Regions from separate parts of the Priestia sp. YIM B13490 genome, predicted to be linked through region 4. Evidence: riboswitches for the same ligand, from Rfam matches in the RefSeq annotation. Region 4 holds a riboswitch; each other region holds the start of a gene.
What was found. A riboswitch is a leader RNA that binds a small molecule or an ion and turns the genes downstream of it on or off. The one in region 4 is predicted to bind S-adenosylmethionine.
Positions count from the first base shown of each region.

Region 1: linked by a shared signal. The riboswitch ahead of ACFX4R_RS06065 (trans-sulfuration enzyme family protein) and the one ahead of mtnW (2,3-diketo-5-methylthiopentyl-1-phosphate enolase) in region 4 are both predicted to bind S-adenosylmethionine.
Region 2: linked by a shared signal. The riboswitch ahead of ACFX4R_RS19640 (methionine ABC transporter ATP-binding protein) and the one ahead of mtnW (2,3-diketo-5-methylthiopentyl-1-phosphate enolase) in region 4 are both predicted to bind S-adenosylmethionine.
Region 3: linked by a shared signal. The riboswitch ahead of metK (methionine adenosyltransferase) and the one ahead of mtnW (2,3-diketo-5-methylthiopentyl-1-phosphate enolase) in region 4 are both predicted to bind S-adenosylmethionine.

Region 1 is NZ_JBHZOT010000002.1:125,494-129,750, forward strand. It holds gene ACFX4R_RS06060 (trans-sulfuration enzyme family protein) at 1-764, opposite strand, end outside; gene ACFX4R_RS06065 (trans-sulfuration enzyme family protein) at 748-1,893, opposite strand; SAM riboswitch class I at 1,965-2,082, opposite strand; gene ACFX4R_RS06070 (hypothetical protein) at 2,249-2,911, opposite strand; gene ACFX4R_RS06075 (spore coat protein) at 2,981-4,075, opposite strand.
Region 2 is NZ_JBHZOT010000006.1:300,017-304,273, reverse strand. It holds gene ACFX4R_RS19650 (MetQ/NlpA family ABC transporter substrate-binding protein) at 1-91, opposite strand, end outside; gene ACFX4R_RS19645 (methionine ABC transporter permease) at 109-777, opposite strand; gene ACFX4R_RS19640 (methionine ABC transporter ATP-binding protein) at 770-1,795, opposite strand; SAM riboswitch class I at 1,927-2,034, opposite strand; gene ACFX4R_RS19635 (thioredoxin family protein) at 2,215-2,514, opposite strand; gene ACFX4R_RS19630 (toprim domain-containing protein) at 2,529-2,879, opposite strand; gene ACFX4R_RS19625 (YusG family protein) at 3,061-3,306, opposite strand; gene gcvH (glycine cleavage system protein GcvH) at 3,386-3,769, opposite strand; gene ACFX4R_RS19615 (arsenate reductase family protein) at 3,905-4,257, opposite strand, start outside.
Region 3 is NZ_JBHZOT010000004.1:337,335-341,591, forward strand. It holds gene ACFX4R_RS16045 (phosphatase PAP2 family protein) at 1-18, shown strand, start outside; gene ACFX4R_RS16050 (glycosyltransferase family 4 protein) at 37-1,182, shown strand; gene metK (methionine adenosyltransferase) at 1,215-2,417, opposite strand; SAM riboswitch class I at 2,550-2,667, opposite strand; gene pckA (phosphoenolpyruvate carboxykinase (ATP)) at 3,042-4,257, shown strand, end outside.
Region 4 is NZ_JBHZOT010000002.1:284,306-288,562, reverse strand. It holds gene ACFX4R_RS06905 (carbon-nitrogen family hydrolase) at 1-430, opposite strand, end outside; gene ACFX4R_RS06900 (pyridoxal phosphate-dependent aminotransferase) at 543-1,715, shown strand; SAM riboswitch class I at 1,846-1,952, shown strand; gene mtnW (2,3-diketo-5-methylthiopentyl-1-phosphate enolase) at 2,033-3,277, shown strand; gene ACFX4R_RS06890 (2-hydroxy-3-keto-5-methylthiopentenyl-1-phosphate phosphatase) at 3,274-3,939, shown strand; gene ACFX4R_RS06885 (methylthioribulose 1-phosphate dehydratase) at 3,936-4,257, shown strand, end outside.

The sequences.
Region 1 (4,257 bases), 160 kb from region 4:
CGAACTTTTAATGTCTTAATTCCTCGAAGCAGTAAAAAACAATCCTGCGGTCCTAAGATAGCACCAAAAGCATTTTGTACAAACTTTACTTCTTCTGCTAGCTTTTCATCGCTTACCACAACTAGACCGCCAATGACGTCACTGTGACCGCTGAGATATTTTGTAGCACTATGAATCACAATATTTACACCAAGGTCAATCGGCTGCTGTAGATAAGGTGTTAAAAACGTGTTATCCACAATTGTAAGGAGGTTGCGCTCCTTCGCCAAACTTGCTACTGCTTTAATATCCGTTACCTGTAAAAATGGATTTGAAGGGCTTTCGATATAAATAGCCTTCGTATCTTTTGTGATAGCTTCTTCTACTTTCTCAACCTTCGTTGTATCAACAAAAGTTGTTTTGATACCAAACTTTGAAAATAATCGTGTTAATACACGATATGTCCCGCCGTACGTATCATGTGAAACTAAAATTTCATCCCCTGATTCAAAAATAGATAACACCGATGAGATAGCAGCCATACCTGATGAAAAAGCAAAACCAGCGTATCCATTTTCTAGCTGAGCAATGGTGTTTTCTAAAGCCTCACGAGTTGGATTTCCTGAACGAGAATAGTCATAGCGGCCGTTGTTCGTCTCATCTTCTTGGTTAAATGTAGATACCTGATAAATAGGTACGTTAACCGCTCCAAAATGACCGTCAATTCCTGTATTTGCATGAATTAAGTTCGTACCAAATCTATGTTTATTATTGTTGGTATGCATCAAATGCCTCCTTCAAATCTTTAATTAAATCATCTGCGTGCTCAATTCCAACTGATAACCGCAGTAAACAGTTTGTTACTCCGACACGATTTCGAATTTCTTCCGGAATATCAGCATGTGTTTGACGAGCTGGGAATGTCATTAAACTTTCCACGCCTCCTAAGCTTTCTGCAAATGTAATAACTTTGACATTTTCTAAAAGTACTGACACGATGTCAGGGTGTGAGACAGCAAAAGAAATCATGCCTCCAAATCCAGTTGCTTGTTTCTTCATGATTTCATAGCCTGGATGTGTTTCAAGACCAGCGTAATACACTTTTTCCACGAGATCATGAGCAGTAAGCCAATTTGCAATTTTCAGTGCATTTTCATTATGCTTTTCCATACGAAGCGCTAGCGTTTTAACACCGCGTAATAACAGCCAGCTATCCTGTGGACCTAAGATTGCCCCAGCTGCATTTTGATAAAAACGAATTTTCTCTCCTAAGCTACTACATCGAGCGACTACAAGACCAGCAACTACATCATTATGACCCCCAATGTATTTGCTTGCACTATGTATCACAATATCTGCTCCAAGCTCTAAAGGACGCTGATAATAAGGGGACATGAAGGTATTGTCAACGATGGTAAGCAAATCATGCTGTTTAGCTAACGCAATTGCTTCTGGCAAATCAGTCACGTGCATCATTGGATTCGTAGGTGTTTCAATAAATAAAGCTTTCGTATTGGGACGAAGCGCATCTTTTACTTGTTCGAGATGGGCTGTGTTGACGTACGAAACAGTAATTCCTTGCTCTGAAAAAATTTCATTTAGTACTCGGTACGTTCCTCCGTATAAATCCTCTGATACAATTAAATGATCTCCGTTTTTAAATAGTGCTAAAACTGCCATTACACCCGCCATTCCTGAAGCGAATGCTACTCCTACTTCTCCTTTTTCCAAAGCAGCAATTGCTTCTTCCAATGCTGTACGAGTAGGATTTGCCGTACGTGCATAGTCAAATCCTGTACTTTGCCCTAAAGCAGGATGAGCAAATGTTGATGCTTGGTAAATGGGGGTTGTAATAGAACCTGTTGAAGGGTCACGACCTACTCCTGAACGAACTAATAAAGTTTCAATTTTCATCTATTTCTCTCCTTAACTCAAAATAAAAAACACTCTTCACAGATGGAAGAGTGTTCGTTTATACACGATTTCTCTCATCTGTTAGAACAATACTGATGTTCCACAGGAATTAGCACCGTTCAAATGAATGTTTCATTTGATGGTTGCCGGGCATCGCAGGGCCAGTCCCTCCGCCACTCTGGATAAGAGTTCTATATAATTGTTGGTGGTTAACGTTTGTTGTTAATAACTTTAATAAAGATTTTCTATATTGTCAACATAATTTTCTAAAAAATTTAAATCGTCTCATTTGTTTATTCAATATACTTGTCCTGATAAACACATAAAAAAAGAGACGAAAGCGAGGTCTCTTTTTTTAAGGCAAGTGTACAGATTTTACGTGAGCTAACTTCCAATACATACTTTCTCCATTTGCCGTAATTAGTTCAACAATATTATTAGAAACTTCTTTAAGTACGCCAATCTTTTCTGATTGATCCCCTAAATCTAATACGACCAGCTGATTTTCATATTTTTTAAGCTGCTCTTCAAAGTTTCTGACAAAAGGTGCAGAGGCGGGCCTTACGGGGAGCTCTTTGTCACTTAAAGAATAAGGGGTTAACTCATTACTGTAAGGGGTAAGCCATTTCAAATGATGCAGAGAAACAAAGACATTTTTATACACTGGAGAATAAAACACAAGATAATCATTCAGCACGCTTGTGATATAGCCATGCAATGATTTCCCTCCCGTTACATAAATTTCAATAAATTTCCCTTTTGCCTGCTGTAAAATATTACGATAAGAAATCCGCTGACTTTCTTCTATCAAATTCTCTTCTATTTCACGTAAAACCGTATAGTCTTCTTCGGATACTTCCCGCAAACGATGCATGTGTAAAAGAGGAATATACAAATAATCATGTCCATTATACAAAACCATAATATCTAATCCAAGATCAATAAGTCTGCCAACAAATCTCGTTTTACCTGAAATATCCAACTCCACAATTTTATTGATATAATGATTCATACTCATACTCATTCTCCTCCTTTTTCCTATATGTTAGAAAAGGTGCTTTATAAGCACCTTTTATGTTCCATTTCATCATGCTTTCCAACGATAATTTTTCGTTTTAATAACTTTCTCGGCCGGTGCTGAAGAGCGTGAACCCGTACGGCGTCCTCGAGAGCGATCGTCTGTGCGTCCACCCGTACGGCGTCCTCCCGAGCGATCGTCTGTGCGTCCACCCGTGCGGCGTCCTCCCGAGCGATCGTCTGTGCGTCCACCCGTGCGGCGTCCTGTACGTTCTCCCGTACGGCTTCCTGTACGTTCTTCTGTAGACTTCGCAGCTTCAGCCTCTCCATTTTCTTCTGTTTCTTCATTATTTTGATTGTTATCGTTTTGCTTAAAAGCCCCTTTTGCTCCCACACAAATGGTTTTAACGTGTCTTGGCTGTAAGCGTAATACTTGATTATTCTGCACAAGTGTAAATGTACCATTTCGGCTTTGTACTAACACGCCCTCTACAGCTTCAGGTCCTCCATTATTGATTGATACCCATTTATGAGAAAGGTGGGCAAAAAGATCGTTAAAGCTTTTGGATTTCATATATTCTGGTTCTTGGCTCACTAAGAGTTCATTTGCAGATTGACTAGTTTGATCTCCGTTGTTGTTTTGATATTCACTCACACTCTTAACGTGTTCAGTATTAATATAGACGACACCGTCGTCCTCTGTGAGTAATACTATATAAGCAGATTCAAATGAACCTAAGACATCAAGAAGCTGACCTGCTTTTTTCTCAGGTCCACCTTGGTTAACCTGCACATATTTAGTTTTCATCAATGATAAAGTTGTAGCAAAAGTTTTTCCTCGATATAATTCTAATTCTGCGCTAATTCCAGTAAACGTTTGTGCCGAATTTGACATAGTATCTTCAGTGATACTTTTTACATGCGCTAAGTGATAATATACAAGTGTATATTCTTGTTGATTATTATTTTGGTTGTTTTGGTTGTTTTGGTTGTTATTTTCACCATTATTGTTATTATTGTTATTGTTGCTTTCCACTGCTAAGATTAAATAATCTGATTGCACGTCAACCAAATAACCTGTTTTAGATTCAGGTCCTCCACGATAAACGGTCACCACTCTTCCTTTTAGGGGTTTGAAGTGAGAAGAATAGCCTTTATCAGGCATTTGTATATTTCGGCTGCGTTTTTGGCTTGATTTTTGGCGTGGATTTTGATTTTGCCCTTGTTCTTGGCCATAGTAATAGTTACTCATTGTTTTTCCTCCTTATTAGTTATCCTTATTGGTCATTCATACTGTATATATACGTATCATGTACAGCTATTGATTTCCTGCATTTGCCTATTATT
Region 2 (4,257 bases), on a different contig from region 4:
TTTCATCTTTTGATCCATTGTTAGATCCACATGCAGCTAATCCTACTACTAGCGCAGATGTTAGTGCTAAAGCCGAAAGCCATTTTTTCATAATAAATAATCCTCCCTTTATCTTTTATCAATTTTTGCAGTAATCGCATCTCCAATAAGTTGGATAATAAATACAATAATCAAAATTAAGATCGTAGCAGCTAGCGTTACATCATTATGACTGCGCTGGAATCCTTCTAAATATGCAAGATTCCCAAGACCTCCAGCTCCAATCACACCCGCCATTGCCGTATAGCCGACTAGCGCAATCGTTGTTACCGTCAAACCAGAAATTAAAGCTGGCAGCGATTCAGGTAACAGCACTTTAAAGATAATAGTGCTTGTTGTTGCTCCCATTGATTTAGCAGCTTCAATAACACCTTTATCAATTTCACGCAGACCAATTTCTACAAGACGCGCATAAAATGGTGCTGCTCCCACAATTAAAGCAGGTAACGCTGCATTAGCGCCTAAAATACTTCCTACCAATGCTTTGGTAAATGGAATCAGTAAAACAATTAAAATAATGAATGGAATGGAACGAAAGATATTTACAACTGCTGACACAATGGCATATAAAGGTTTGTTTTGCCAGAGCTGTCCTTTGGACGTTAAAAATAAAAGCAAGCCCAATAAAATACCTAGAACAAACGTGGCTATAACTGAAATAGCCGTCATATATAGTGTTTCATTTGTCGCTTGAATAAAATCATCTAAAATAACGTTCGGAAATAGTTTCTCAAGCATTTGTCATTACCTCCACTTCTACCTGCTGCTCATGAATGTATGCAATGACTTTTTCAACTTCTGTTAATTCTCCGTCTAAATGAACGAACAACGTCCCGTATGAACCTGTTTGTGTATGAGAAATCTTTCCTTGCAAAATATTAATCGTTACATCAAACTGTTTTAAAATCGTTGTAATGAGCGGTTGCTCTGCTTTTCCGCCAACAAACGTAAGCTGAATAATTTGCCCGCTTGGATATAACCCCTGTACTTGTTCAATTGTTTCAAACGTTTCTTCTGGTTCAGAAATCTGTTGAACGAACCGTTTTGTAATCGGCTGCTTAGGTTTTCTGAATACTTCTAGCACTTGTCCTTCTTCTACCACTGCCCCATTTTCCATAACGGCTACCCGATGACAAATTTTACGAATAACATGCATTTCATGAGTAATCAATACAATGGTTAACCCTAGCTTCTCATTAATATCTACTAACAGATCTAAAATGGAATCTGTCGTTTGAGGATCAAGCGCTGATGTTGCTTCATCACACAGCAATACTTTTGGGTTATTGGCTAGCGCTCGAGCAATACCAACACGCTGCTTTTGTCCACCGCTAAGCTGTGATGGATAAGCATTTTCACGCCCTTCAAGCCCGACTAACTTGATAAGCTCGTCTACTCGTTTCATTCTTTTTTCTTTTGAGATCCCTGCTATTTCTAACGGAAAAGCAATATTTTCTCGCACCGTACGCGACCACAAGATATTAAAGTGCTGAAATACCATACTAATTTCTTGTCTAGCTTTTCTGAGTTTTCCGCCTTTAATTTTTCCAATATCATTACCTGCTACTTCGACCGTTCCTGTCGTTGGTGTTTCTAACCCGTTTAGCAAGCGAATTAAAGAACTTTTCCCCGCTCCGCTATAACCAATAATTCCGTAAATTTCACCTTGGTTAACGGTTAGATTCACATTATCAACAGCTGTTATTTGACCACTTTTGGCCTGATAAATTTTTGTAACGTCTGTTAATGTAATCATATTTCTTCACCTTCTTTAGTAAAAACTTAATTATGTTAGGTTGCCCTATAGGATGAAAAAGCCGTAAAACAATTTTCCCCATCAAAAAAGCCTCTCTGCGCATGACAGAAAGGCTCGATATTTAATCCTTTCTCTCATCTTTCAAAGCACATAGCTTTGCAGGAATTGGCACCATTTCAGTTAGTCTGACGGTTGCCGGGTTTCACAGGGCTCAGTCCCTCCACCTCTCTTGATAAGAGTTCGCAACAATTATTTTGTTTTTGGGAAATATTCATTCATTTATGAACATTCATGAGTGTGATTTTAGCATGTGTCAGATAGGCTGTCAACAGGTTTTGTTCTTGGGATAATATCCCAAGATTCCAACAGCCCCAACGGTTCACTCTCTTTCAATTTCTTCATTTTAAACAAACGTTTGATTATCGAAGCTCTTCAAGTACGTGCTCGATGGAATGAAACGCATAGAGTTTTTTTACCATTTCGCCATTTTTCACTTCAATCAAACAAGGTACACTTTCAATTGAAAATATTTCTGCTTTTGAAGGCATATAATTTAAATTGCTCATTCCGATGGTCACACCGGGCAGCATCGCTTCTGCTACGGTTAACATTTTTTTTGCCAGCTGACATGTCCCGCAAAAAGGTGTATGGAAAAAGATAAACGTTCTTTGTCCTTCTTTTAACTGATCTTCAAGCTGTTTTTCGCTCCATTCTTGCATGTTGCTCATTCCTTTTATGTTAAAAATTCTGCATTAACATCGATATTGGCACTCAGTAATACTGTTGCTATGTGATGTCTAGGGGCGGCAGCAACCTCTCGGTACATTTTATCAATATATAGATGCTCTGCTTCCGGAAGCTCTCGTTTAAATTGTTTTCTTAGCTTATTCCCTGAATCATCAGAGTCAACAAGTATGTATACCTCTTTGTTAAACGTACAGTCAATAATTTCATCCAGCTTTGATAAACTAATCGTACCGTTTGTACAGATAATTTCAATTGGTTCTCGAATGATATCTTGGATACGCTTTTTATCTGATTTTCCTTCGACAATAATTACTTTTTCAATTTCAATTAGCCCCATTTTCATCACCCATAATCGTCAGTTGTATAGTAACATCATTTCTTTATGCTATACAATATTCGTTAATGTATCACAGTTCACCTGTTTTTTAAAAGAAATTTGCAAGAAAGAACTGTTTTAAAAAGCAGCTTAGGCCATATTGTTTCCATAAGACAAGAAAAACAGTGGCAGTTGCCACTGTTTAGCACCATCCTGCTTCTTCGTCGCAGTCTGTATATTTTTGCGTTTCACCTTGTTTTTGTACATCCGTATATTGATAGAACTTATTATTTTCTTGCGAATAACCTTCTTCAAAGCGGTATTCATTGCCGCTTGTTCCGTAACTAACTTCACCAATTGGCTGCTTATCAACATATAATTTCATACCGCCGTCATGAAATTTAGCTGTAACGCGATCTGTAACGTCCATTTTTTGTTTTTCAAACATAAAAAGACACTCCTTTAGCTTGTTTACTAATAGAGTGTCCAGTCAAAAACTTTTCATAAAGACAATTTATGGAGGAATATTATCCTTCGTTTGTCATTTCTTCGTATTGCTCTGCTGTCATTAGCTTATCTACTTGAGAAGCATCAGACGGTTTGATTGTAATCATCCATGCTTCTTCGTATGGAGATTCATTAACAAGTTCAGGGCTATCGCTTAAGTTGTCGTTTACTGCTACAACTTCACCGCTAATTGGTGCGTAAAGCTCAGAAACTGTTTTTACTGATTCAACGCTGCCAAACGGCTCGTCAGCTTCTACTGTTGCTCCTACTTCTGGCAGTTCAACGAATACGATGTCGCCAAGCTCAGCTTGAGCGAAATGCGTAATACCTACGCGGACAACGTCTCCTTCTGTTTTTACCCATTCATGCTCTTCAGAATAACGCAAATCTTTTGGTGTACTCATCTTAATCCCTCCAAAATATGTATCGTAATTTGTTTATATAAAAAGCGCCTTCAACGTGGAGAACACTTTCTACAACCTAAAATAACTTCCTATTAACAGTGTAACGTAAAAGGTAAAAATTTTCTATTTGAAAACTTACTTCCACACGTCCTCAAACTGCTCTTCTTTGAAACCAAGCGTTACTTTTTGTCCATCTGTTAGCAGCGGACGCTTAATTAACATGCCATCTGACGCAAGAATCGACAGAAGTTCATCTTCACTCGCACTGCTTACTTTATCTTTAAGTCCTAATTCGCGATATTTTTTACCGCTTGTATTAAAGAATTTTTTTAATTCTAAGCCGCTGTTCTGATAATAAGATTGCAGCTGCTCTTTTGTTGGCGGGTTTTCTACAATATGGATTTCTTCATACGCTACTCCGTTATCATCCAGCCTCTTCTTGGCTTTTCGGCACGTACCACACTTTGGATATGAATAAAAAAATAATG
Region 3 (4,257 bases), on a different contig from region 4:
AACATATTTTTAACTTAATTGATAGGAGGAGTACTAATGAGAATTGCTTTATTTACGGATACATTTGCTCCAGAAGTTAACGGAGCTGCTAAAACACTTTATCAGTTTACCCAGTATGTCAAATCAAAGCAAATTCCCATCCAGGTATTTGCTCCTGAATTTGCTCATGATCAGTCATTTTCAACGTATGTTCACCGTTCGCCCAGCATGCCGTTTTTCCTTTATCCAAACAGCCGCTTTTCATTGCCAAACGTTCTAAAAATTAAAAAGCAGCTGCAGGAATTCAATCCTTCTATTATTCATTTGGCCACTCCTTTTACAATGGGGCTTTGCGGCTCCTATTACGGGAAAAGATTAGGTTTTCCTCTTGTCGGCTCTTATCATACCAATTTTGCTGATTATTTATCTCACTATGAACTTGAAAAAATGCGTGTACCACTGCAAAAATATATGAAATGGTTTTATAAACCTGTACAAAAAATATTCGCTCCCTCTGAAGTGACCAAACAGCAGCTAGAAGAACAAGGGTTTCACAACGTATCTATTTGGTCGCGAGGAGTAAATCATAAATTATTTCACCCCCACTATGACCGCTTTGATATTCGTATTAAATATAATATTAAAAAGCCCTACATTTTAACGTATGTAGGAAGATTAGCTAAAGAAAAGAACGCTGATTTTTTAATAAAAATCGCACGATCTCTACCGGATCATATCCGCCATCAAATTCACTGGGTTATTGTGGGAGACGGCCCTTTAAAAGAACAAATGCAGCAGCAAGCATCTGAGCATATGACATTTACAGGCTTCCTTGAAGGTAAGCAACTTGCTCATATCTATTCATCATCTGATTTGTTTGTTTTTCCTTCGGAAACAGAAACCTTCGGAAATGTTGTACTGGAGTCTCTTGCTTCTGGAACTCCTGTAGTGGCAGCAAATGCAGGAGGAGTTAAACAGATGGTTCAGCACGGGCGAAACGGCTACCTTTGCAAACCTCACTCCTTAGAAGAATTCAGTTCGGCTATTACAGGTTTACTCGATGATTTGCACCAGCGGCTTCACTTTGGCCATGCAGCGAGACACTATGCTCTTACTCAATCATGGGACGCCATTTTTCAGCATTTGCTTTCAGAATATGAAGGTGTCGTAGAAAAATCTGCTGCAGATATTCAATGGGCATAAAAAAAATCTCCGTTTTCACGGAGATTTTTTTATTATTTAGCTAAAGCTTGAGTTTTTAATGCTTCCGCTTTGTCTGTGAACTCCCAAGGAAGCTCCACGTCCGTACGACCAAAGTGGCCGTAAGCTGCTGTTTGCTTATAAATTGGGCGACGTAAATCAAGCATTTTAATGATGCCCGCTGGACGTAGGTCAAAGTTTTTGCGTACTACGTCTACTAGTACTTCTTCAGAAACTTTTCCTGTACCGAATGTATCAATTGAAATAGATACTGGTTGTGCAACACCAATTGCATATGCTAGTTGTACTTCACATTTATCAGCAAGATCAGCTGCTACAATGTTTTTCGCAACATAACGAGCTGCATAAGCTGCTGAACGGTCTACTTTTGTTGCGTCCTTACCAGAGAATGCACCGCCGCCATGACGAGCATATCCGCCGTAAGTATCAACGATAATTTTACGACCAGTTAAACCAGCATCTCCTTGAGGACCGCCGATTACGAAACGTCCTGTTGGGTTAATGAAATACTTTGTATTTTCATCAATTAACTCGTTTGGAACAACTGGATTAATAACATATTCTTTTAAGTTACGTTGAATTTGCTCTAACGTTACTTCTGGATGATGCTGAGTTGAAATAACAATTGTATCGATGCGAACAGGTTTGTTGTTTTCATCATATTCAACTGTTACTTGTGTTTTACCATCCGGGCGAAGGTAAGGAAGAATTTCTTCTTTACGTACTTCTGTTAGACGGCGAGCAAGTTTATGAGCTAATGAAATTGGAAGAGGCATTAATTCTTTTGTTTCGTTACATGCATAACCAAACATTAAGCCTTGGTCTCCAGCTCCGATTGCTTCGATTTCTTCATCTGACATTTGACCTTCACGTGCTTCTAACGCTTGGTCTACACCAGCAGCGATATCAGCTGACTGCTCGTCGATAGATGTTAATACTGCACAAGTTTCAGCATCAAATCCGTATTTTGCACGAGTATAGCCAATTCCTTTAATTGTTTCACGAACTGTTTTAGGAATATCCACGTAAGTAGAAGTTGTAATTTCACCACTTACTAAAACTAAACCAGTTGTTACGCTTGTTTCACAAGCAACACGAGCATTTGGATCCTTTGCTAGGATAGCATCAAGAATTGAGTCAGAAATTTGGTCACAAATTTTATCGGGATGTCCCTCTGTAACAGATTCTGACGTGAACAGACGACGTTGTGTTGACATCAGTTTTCCTCCTTATAAATACGATACATTGTGATACGGTACTCATTCCCTTATTTTCATTACACGTTAAAAAATATAAAAAAACCTTTCCTTGTATCGAGGAAAGGTATCAAATTCTACATAAGCCTTTCACTCTTATCGATCAAGGTTGTGCCCTTGCATCAGGTTAGCACCTTATCGTCTACACAAAAAAATGACGATGGTTGCTGGGTTTCATAGGGCCTGTCCCTCCACCAGCTCGGGATAAGAGAGTATCCGTTCAAGGACATATAATACATGAAAAAGCGCTTCACTGTCAACAACATTCAAATGGAAATCATCTCTTTATTTTTGAATCTGTTTTAATGTAACATACTCAAATTCCGAAATAGTACACCTTATTAAGAATCATCACTAAGTTTAGTTAATAAGACAGATCAAAATGAGGCTTTCACTTAAAATAGCTTCACTTTTTTCGCTCCTAGCACATATACATGTGTCTAAAATAGGTATAACGTACATTTTTTTATAATACACAAACATTTTTAGTTAAATAGTATAGAATAATTAAATAAATGTGTTATACTAATTATAAATTTCAAACATTAATGAATAAATAATAGCTAAAAAAGGAAGGTAGTGCACATGAGTACTGTTGATATGTCTATCGAATTAAATGGTTTGCTTCAATTAAAAACAACAAAACACCAATTATCTGTTCCACAACTTGTTGAAAAAATTCTAGCTCGACGCGAAGGAACGCTGACTTCTACAGGTGCTGTGTCAGTCGAAACCGGAAAATATACAGGTCGCTCTCCTTTAGATAAATTTATTGTAAGCGATGCTGTGTCTTCAAAAACGGTTGAATGGGGACCTGTCAATCAGCCAATTTCTGCTCAGCGATTCGATGCGCTATACAAAAAAGTCTTAACCCACTTAAAGAAGCAGGATGAACTTTTTGTTTTTAATGGATATGCTGGAGCTGATAAAAAGTATCAGTTACCAATTCAAGTAGTTAATGAATTTGCATGGCACAACCTATTCGCTCAGCAGTTATTCATTCGCCCTTCAGCCGAACAAAAAACAAATGATGATGTGAAGCCGTTTACAATTGTAGCAGCTCCAACGTTCAAAGCTGATCCTGAAACAGACGGGACGAATTCTGAAACCTTCATTATTCTTTCGTTAGAGCGACGCATTGTGCTAATTGGAGGAACTGAATACGCTGGTGAAATGAAAAAATCTATTTTCTCAGTGATGAACTTCTTACTTCCTCAAAACAATATTCTATCCATGCACTGTTCTGCTAACGTAGGAGAAGAAGGTGACGTTGCATTATTCTTTGGTTTATCTGGAACGGGTAAAACAACGCTTTCTGCTGATGCAAACCGTCGTTTAATCGGAGATGACGAGCACGGTTGGTCAAGCTCTGGTGTATTTAATATTGAAGGAGGATGCTACGCGAAGTGCATTCAGCTTTCCGAAGAAAAAGAACCGCAAATCTTCAATGCAATTCGCTTCGGCGCCGTACTGGAAAATGTAGTGTTAAATCAAAATACGAAAGTAGCAGATTACAATGATAATAGTTTAACAGAGAATACTCGTGCCGCTTATTCAATTGACTCTATTGATAATACGGTATTGCCAAGCGTTGCCGGGCACCCTACAGCTATTGTCTTTTTAACTGCTGATGCTTTCGGTGTCTTACCTCCAATCAGCAAGCTTACAAAAGAACAAGCAATGTACCATTTTCTGAGCGGGTACACTAGTAAGTTAGCTGGAACAGAGCGCGGCGTAACATCGCCACAGGCTACTTTCTCTACATGCTTTGGTGAGCCTTTCTTACCTCTTGCTCCAACAA
Region 4 (4,257 bases):
CTCCTGCGCACAGTGACTGTTCAAGTGTAAAAAGATTTTTTGCTGTTCCTGCTTCTAAATACAGGTGTTCATCCATTAATTTAAATAAGTGCAGTTTACTGTATTGTGATACTTCACGACCTTTTCGGTCAAAAATATACATCGTATTCGTGACGCCTTGCTCTGTTTTTTTCGCGATCGAACCTGCCACAATATTTACTTCGTTCGTTTTAGCAAACTGAGAGATTAATTGCTTGGCTTGCTGTCCTTCATCATCTGCAATTTCGTCTAGCCGCGTCAAATCATAAGCTGTATCCCATAGCTCAGGAAGCACAAGGATATCAGGGTTTTCTTTCAGGGCTTCCGTCATTTTTTGTTCGATATATTTTCGGTTTTTAGTTGGGTTTCCAAACGCAATATCAAGCTGCAAACACGTAATTTTTACACTCACTTTATCATCCGTCCTTTTTTTAGTAGTTGAAAAAAATGACTTTACAAGTTGAGTATTACAATATATTATTTGTGACTAGAATTTCAAGAATTTTTTGAGAAGGTGTGCGATGATGAAACAATTTGAGCAATCGGAACTATTAAAAAGTTTACCAAAACAATTTTTTGCATCACTTGTGGGCAAGGTAGGAAAAGTAATGGCCCAAGGGCACGACGTTATTAACTTAGGACAGGGAAATCCTGATCAGCCTACTCCTTCACATATTGTAGGAACACTGCAAAAAGCAAGTGCTAATCCTATGCATCATAAGTATTCTCCATTTCGGGGGCACCAGTTTTTAAAAGAGGCCGTTGCGACTTTTTATAAACGAGAATATGGCGTTGATGTAGATCCTGAAAAAGAAGTAGCTATTTTATTTGGCGGAAAGGGTGGACTTGTTGAAATCCCGCAGTGCTTGTTAAATCCTGGAGATACGGTGCTGGTTCCGGATCCTGGGTATCCTGATTACTGGTCTGGAGTAGAGCTTGCAAAAGCCAAGATGGAAGTGATGCCTCTCACGGCTGAAAATCATTTTCTACCCGTATACGAAGAGATAAGTGAACGTGCTAAAGAACAGGCAAAGCTCATGTTTTTAAACTATCCGAATAATCCTACTGGTGCAGTGGCAACGGCAGAATTTTTTGAAGACACCGTGGCGTTTGCTGCCAAGCACGATATTTGTGTGGTACACGACTTTGCTTACGGAGCAATTGGGTTTGATGGTAAAAAGCCAATCAGTTTTTTACAGACTCCTGGTGCAAAAGAGACGGGAATTGAAATTTATACTCTTTCTAAAACGTATAACATGGCGGGATGGCGAGTTGGATTTGCTGTAGGAAATGAAAGTGTAGTAGAAGCTATTAATCTTCTTCAAGATCATATGTATGTCAGTCTCTTTGGGGCGGTTCAAGAGGCAGCAGCCGCAGCTCTGTTGGAATCTCAACAATGTGTGAATGATTTAGTTAAGCGCTATGAATCTAGACGCAATACCTTTATTCAAGGGCTTCGAGAAATTGGTTGGGATGTTACATCTCCAGCAGGCTCCTTTTTTGCATGGCTAAAAGTTCCTCAAGGATATACTTCCGAACAGTTTTCAGATTTACTCCTTGAAAAAGCCCACGTTGTAGTTGCTCCTGGTGTAGGCTTTGGAACATATGGTGAAGGCTATGTGCGCGTAGGACTGCTGACGGATGAAGAACGAATGAGAGAAGCTGTATCTCGAATAAAAAAATTAAATTTATTTTAAAAACGCATTGACAATCCTTTTTGAGTTGGCTTAATATGTAAGAAGTTAACGAGATTAATAACCGATAAATCCTAGCGGTATTTTTTATTTAGTATATAATCTACGAATTCAATTTAAATAAATAGCAACTTTCTTATTAAGAGTAGGTGGAGGGACTAGCCCGATGAAGCCCGGCAACCGACTTAACGCATGTTAAGCACGGTGCTAATTCTTGCAGCAGCAGCTGAGAGATAAGAAGAGCAACGAAAGCCTCTTCTTAATCACAGAAGAGGCTTTTTTTATTAACGATATTAAACAGCAAGGGAGTTTTTAGCATAATGAGCGAAATCGTTGCAAGCTACTTACTACATGATAATAAAGGGAATTTTCATAAAAAAGCGGAAGGAATTGCTTTAGGACTAACCGTCGGCTCATGGACAGATCTGCCGCTTTTAGATCAGCAACAGCTTCAAAAGCATAAAGGGCGCGTCGTGTCCGTAACTGAGCTTCAAGATTGCGAACGTGTAAACGGATATTTAGGCGGAGAAATTAAGCAGGCTATTGTCAAAATTGCTTATCCAACTGCCAACTTTTCAAGAGATTTACCGGCTATTTTAGTTACGGTTTTCGGAAAACTATCACTTGATGGAAAAGTGAAATTATTAGACTTGGATTTTCCTGATGAATTATTAGCTGAATTCCCAGGACCGCGCTTTGGAATAGAAGGTATCCGAGAGAAACTAGGCGTTTATGACCGTCCGCTTGTGATGAGTATTTTTAAAGGCGTGATTGGAAGAGATATGACGTACTTAACAACTCAGCTTCGTGAGCAAGCGCTTGGCGGAGTGGATTTGGTTAAAGACGACGAGATTTTGTTTGATAGTGAACGAACACCTTTTGAAGCTCGCGTTACAGAAGGGAAAAAAGTACTGAATGAAGTATACGAAAAAACGGGACACCGCACGCTGTATGCTGTTAATTTAACGGGACGAACGTTTGAGTTAAAAGAAAAAGCGAGAAAAGCAGCTGAGCTAGGAGCCGATGCTCTTTTATTCAACGTATTTGCTTACGGGTTAGACGTACTGCAGGCACTTCGAGAAGACGATGAAATTAACTTGCCGATTATGGCACACCCAGCTGTTAGCGGAGCGCTTACGCCATCAGAGTTTTACGGTTTTTCAAATTCATTGCTGCTTGGAAAGCTATTGCGTTTAGCCGGAGCAGATTTCTCACTGTTTCCATCACCATACGGAAGCGTAGCGCTTTCTCTTGAAGATACGACAGGCATTGCCTACGAATTAACGCGTCCTGTATACAAATATAAGCAGTCTTTCCCTGTTCCTTCAGCAGGAATTCATCCTGGAATGGTACCGCAGCTTGTGAAGGACTTTGGAATCGACAGCATTATTAATGCAGGAGGCGGAGTTCACGGTCATCCAGACGGAGCTATCGGAGGAGGAAAAGCCTTCCGTGCGGCGATAGATGCAGTACTCTCTCATCAAACACTAGCCGAAAAAGCTGAAGAATCAAAAGAGTTGCAAAAAGCTTTGCAACTATGGGGAACAGTAGAGGTGAAAGCATGACATCGTTAAAAATCTTTTGTGACTTTGATGGAACAATTACAAATAGCGATAACATTATTGCTATTATGAAACAATTTGCTCCTCCGGAGTGGGAAAGTATTAAAGACGACGTGTTGGCACAGCGCGTCTCCATTCAAGAAGGAGTTGGGCAAATGTTTGCCTTGCTCCCCGTGGAATTAAAAGAAGATATTATTTCTTATATTTTAGAGACGTCTGCTATTCGAGATGGATTTGATGATTTTATTGCCTATACAAAAGAGCACCATATTCCGCTTTATATTGTAAGCGGAGGAATTGACTTTTTTGTAAAACCACTTTTGGGAAATCGAGTTGCAGAGGAAATGCTCTACTGCAACGGATCTGATTTTTCCGGTGAGCATATTTCCATTACGTGGCCTCATACATGTGATAAACAGTGTACAAATGACTGCGGCTGCTGTAAGCCAACGATTATTCGCCATCTTGCAGATGAAAGAGATCATACGGTTGTTATTGGCGATTCCATTACGGATTTGCAGGCTGCCAAATTAGCTGATACGGTCATTGCACGTGACTTTTTAATTGAAAAATGTGAAGAGCTATCTCTACCGTATCGTCCTTTTTCTACTTTTTATGATGTCATTCATCATTTACAAGAATTAACAGAAGAGGTGAAAGCATGAGTATCATGGCTCAGCAGCGATTACACGAGCTTGCGGATATAAAAGATGAGCTGGCAGAGCGTGATTGGTTCTTTGGTACAAGCGGAAACTTAGCAATTAAAGTGGACCAAAACCCGACAACTTTCTTTGTATCAGCAAGTGGAAAAGATAAACGAAAACGTACAAATGAAGATTTTTTATTAGTTGATCAATACGGAAAGCCTGCAGAAGACACGCATTTAAAGCCTTCTGCTGAAACGCTTCTGCACGTTAAGATTTACAATTTAACGAATGCTGGGTGCAGCCTTCATGTACATACAATCGACAACAACGTGATCT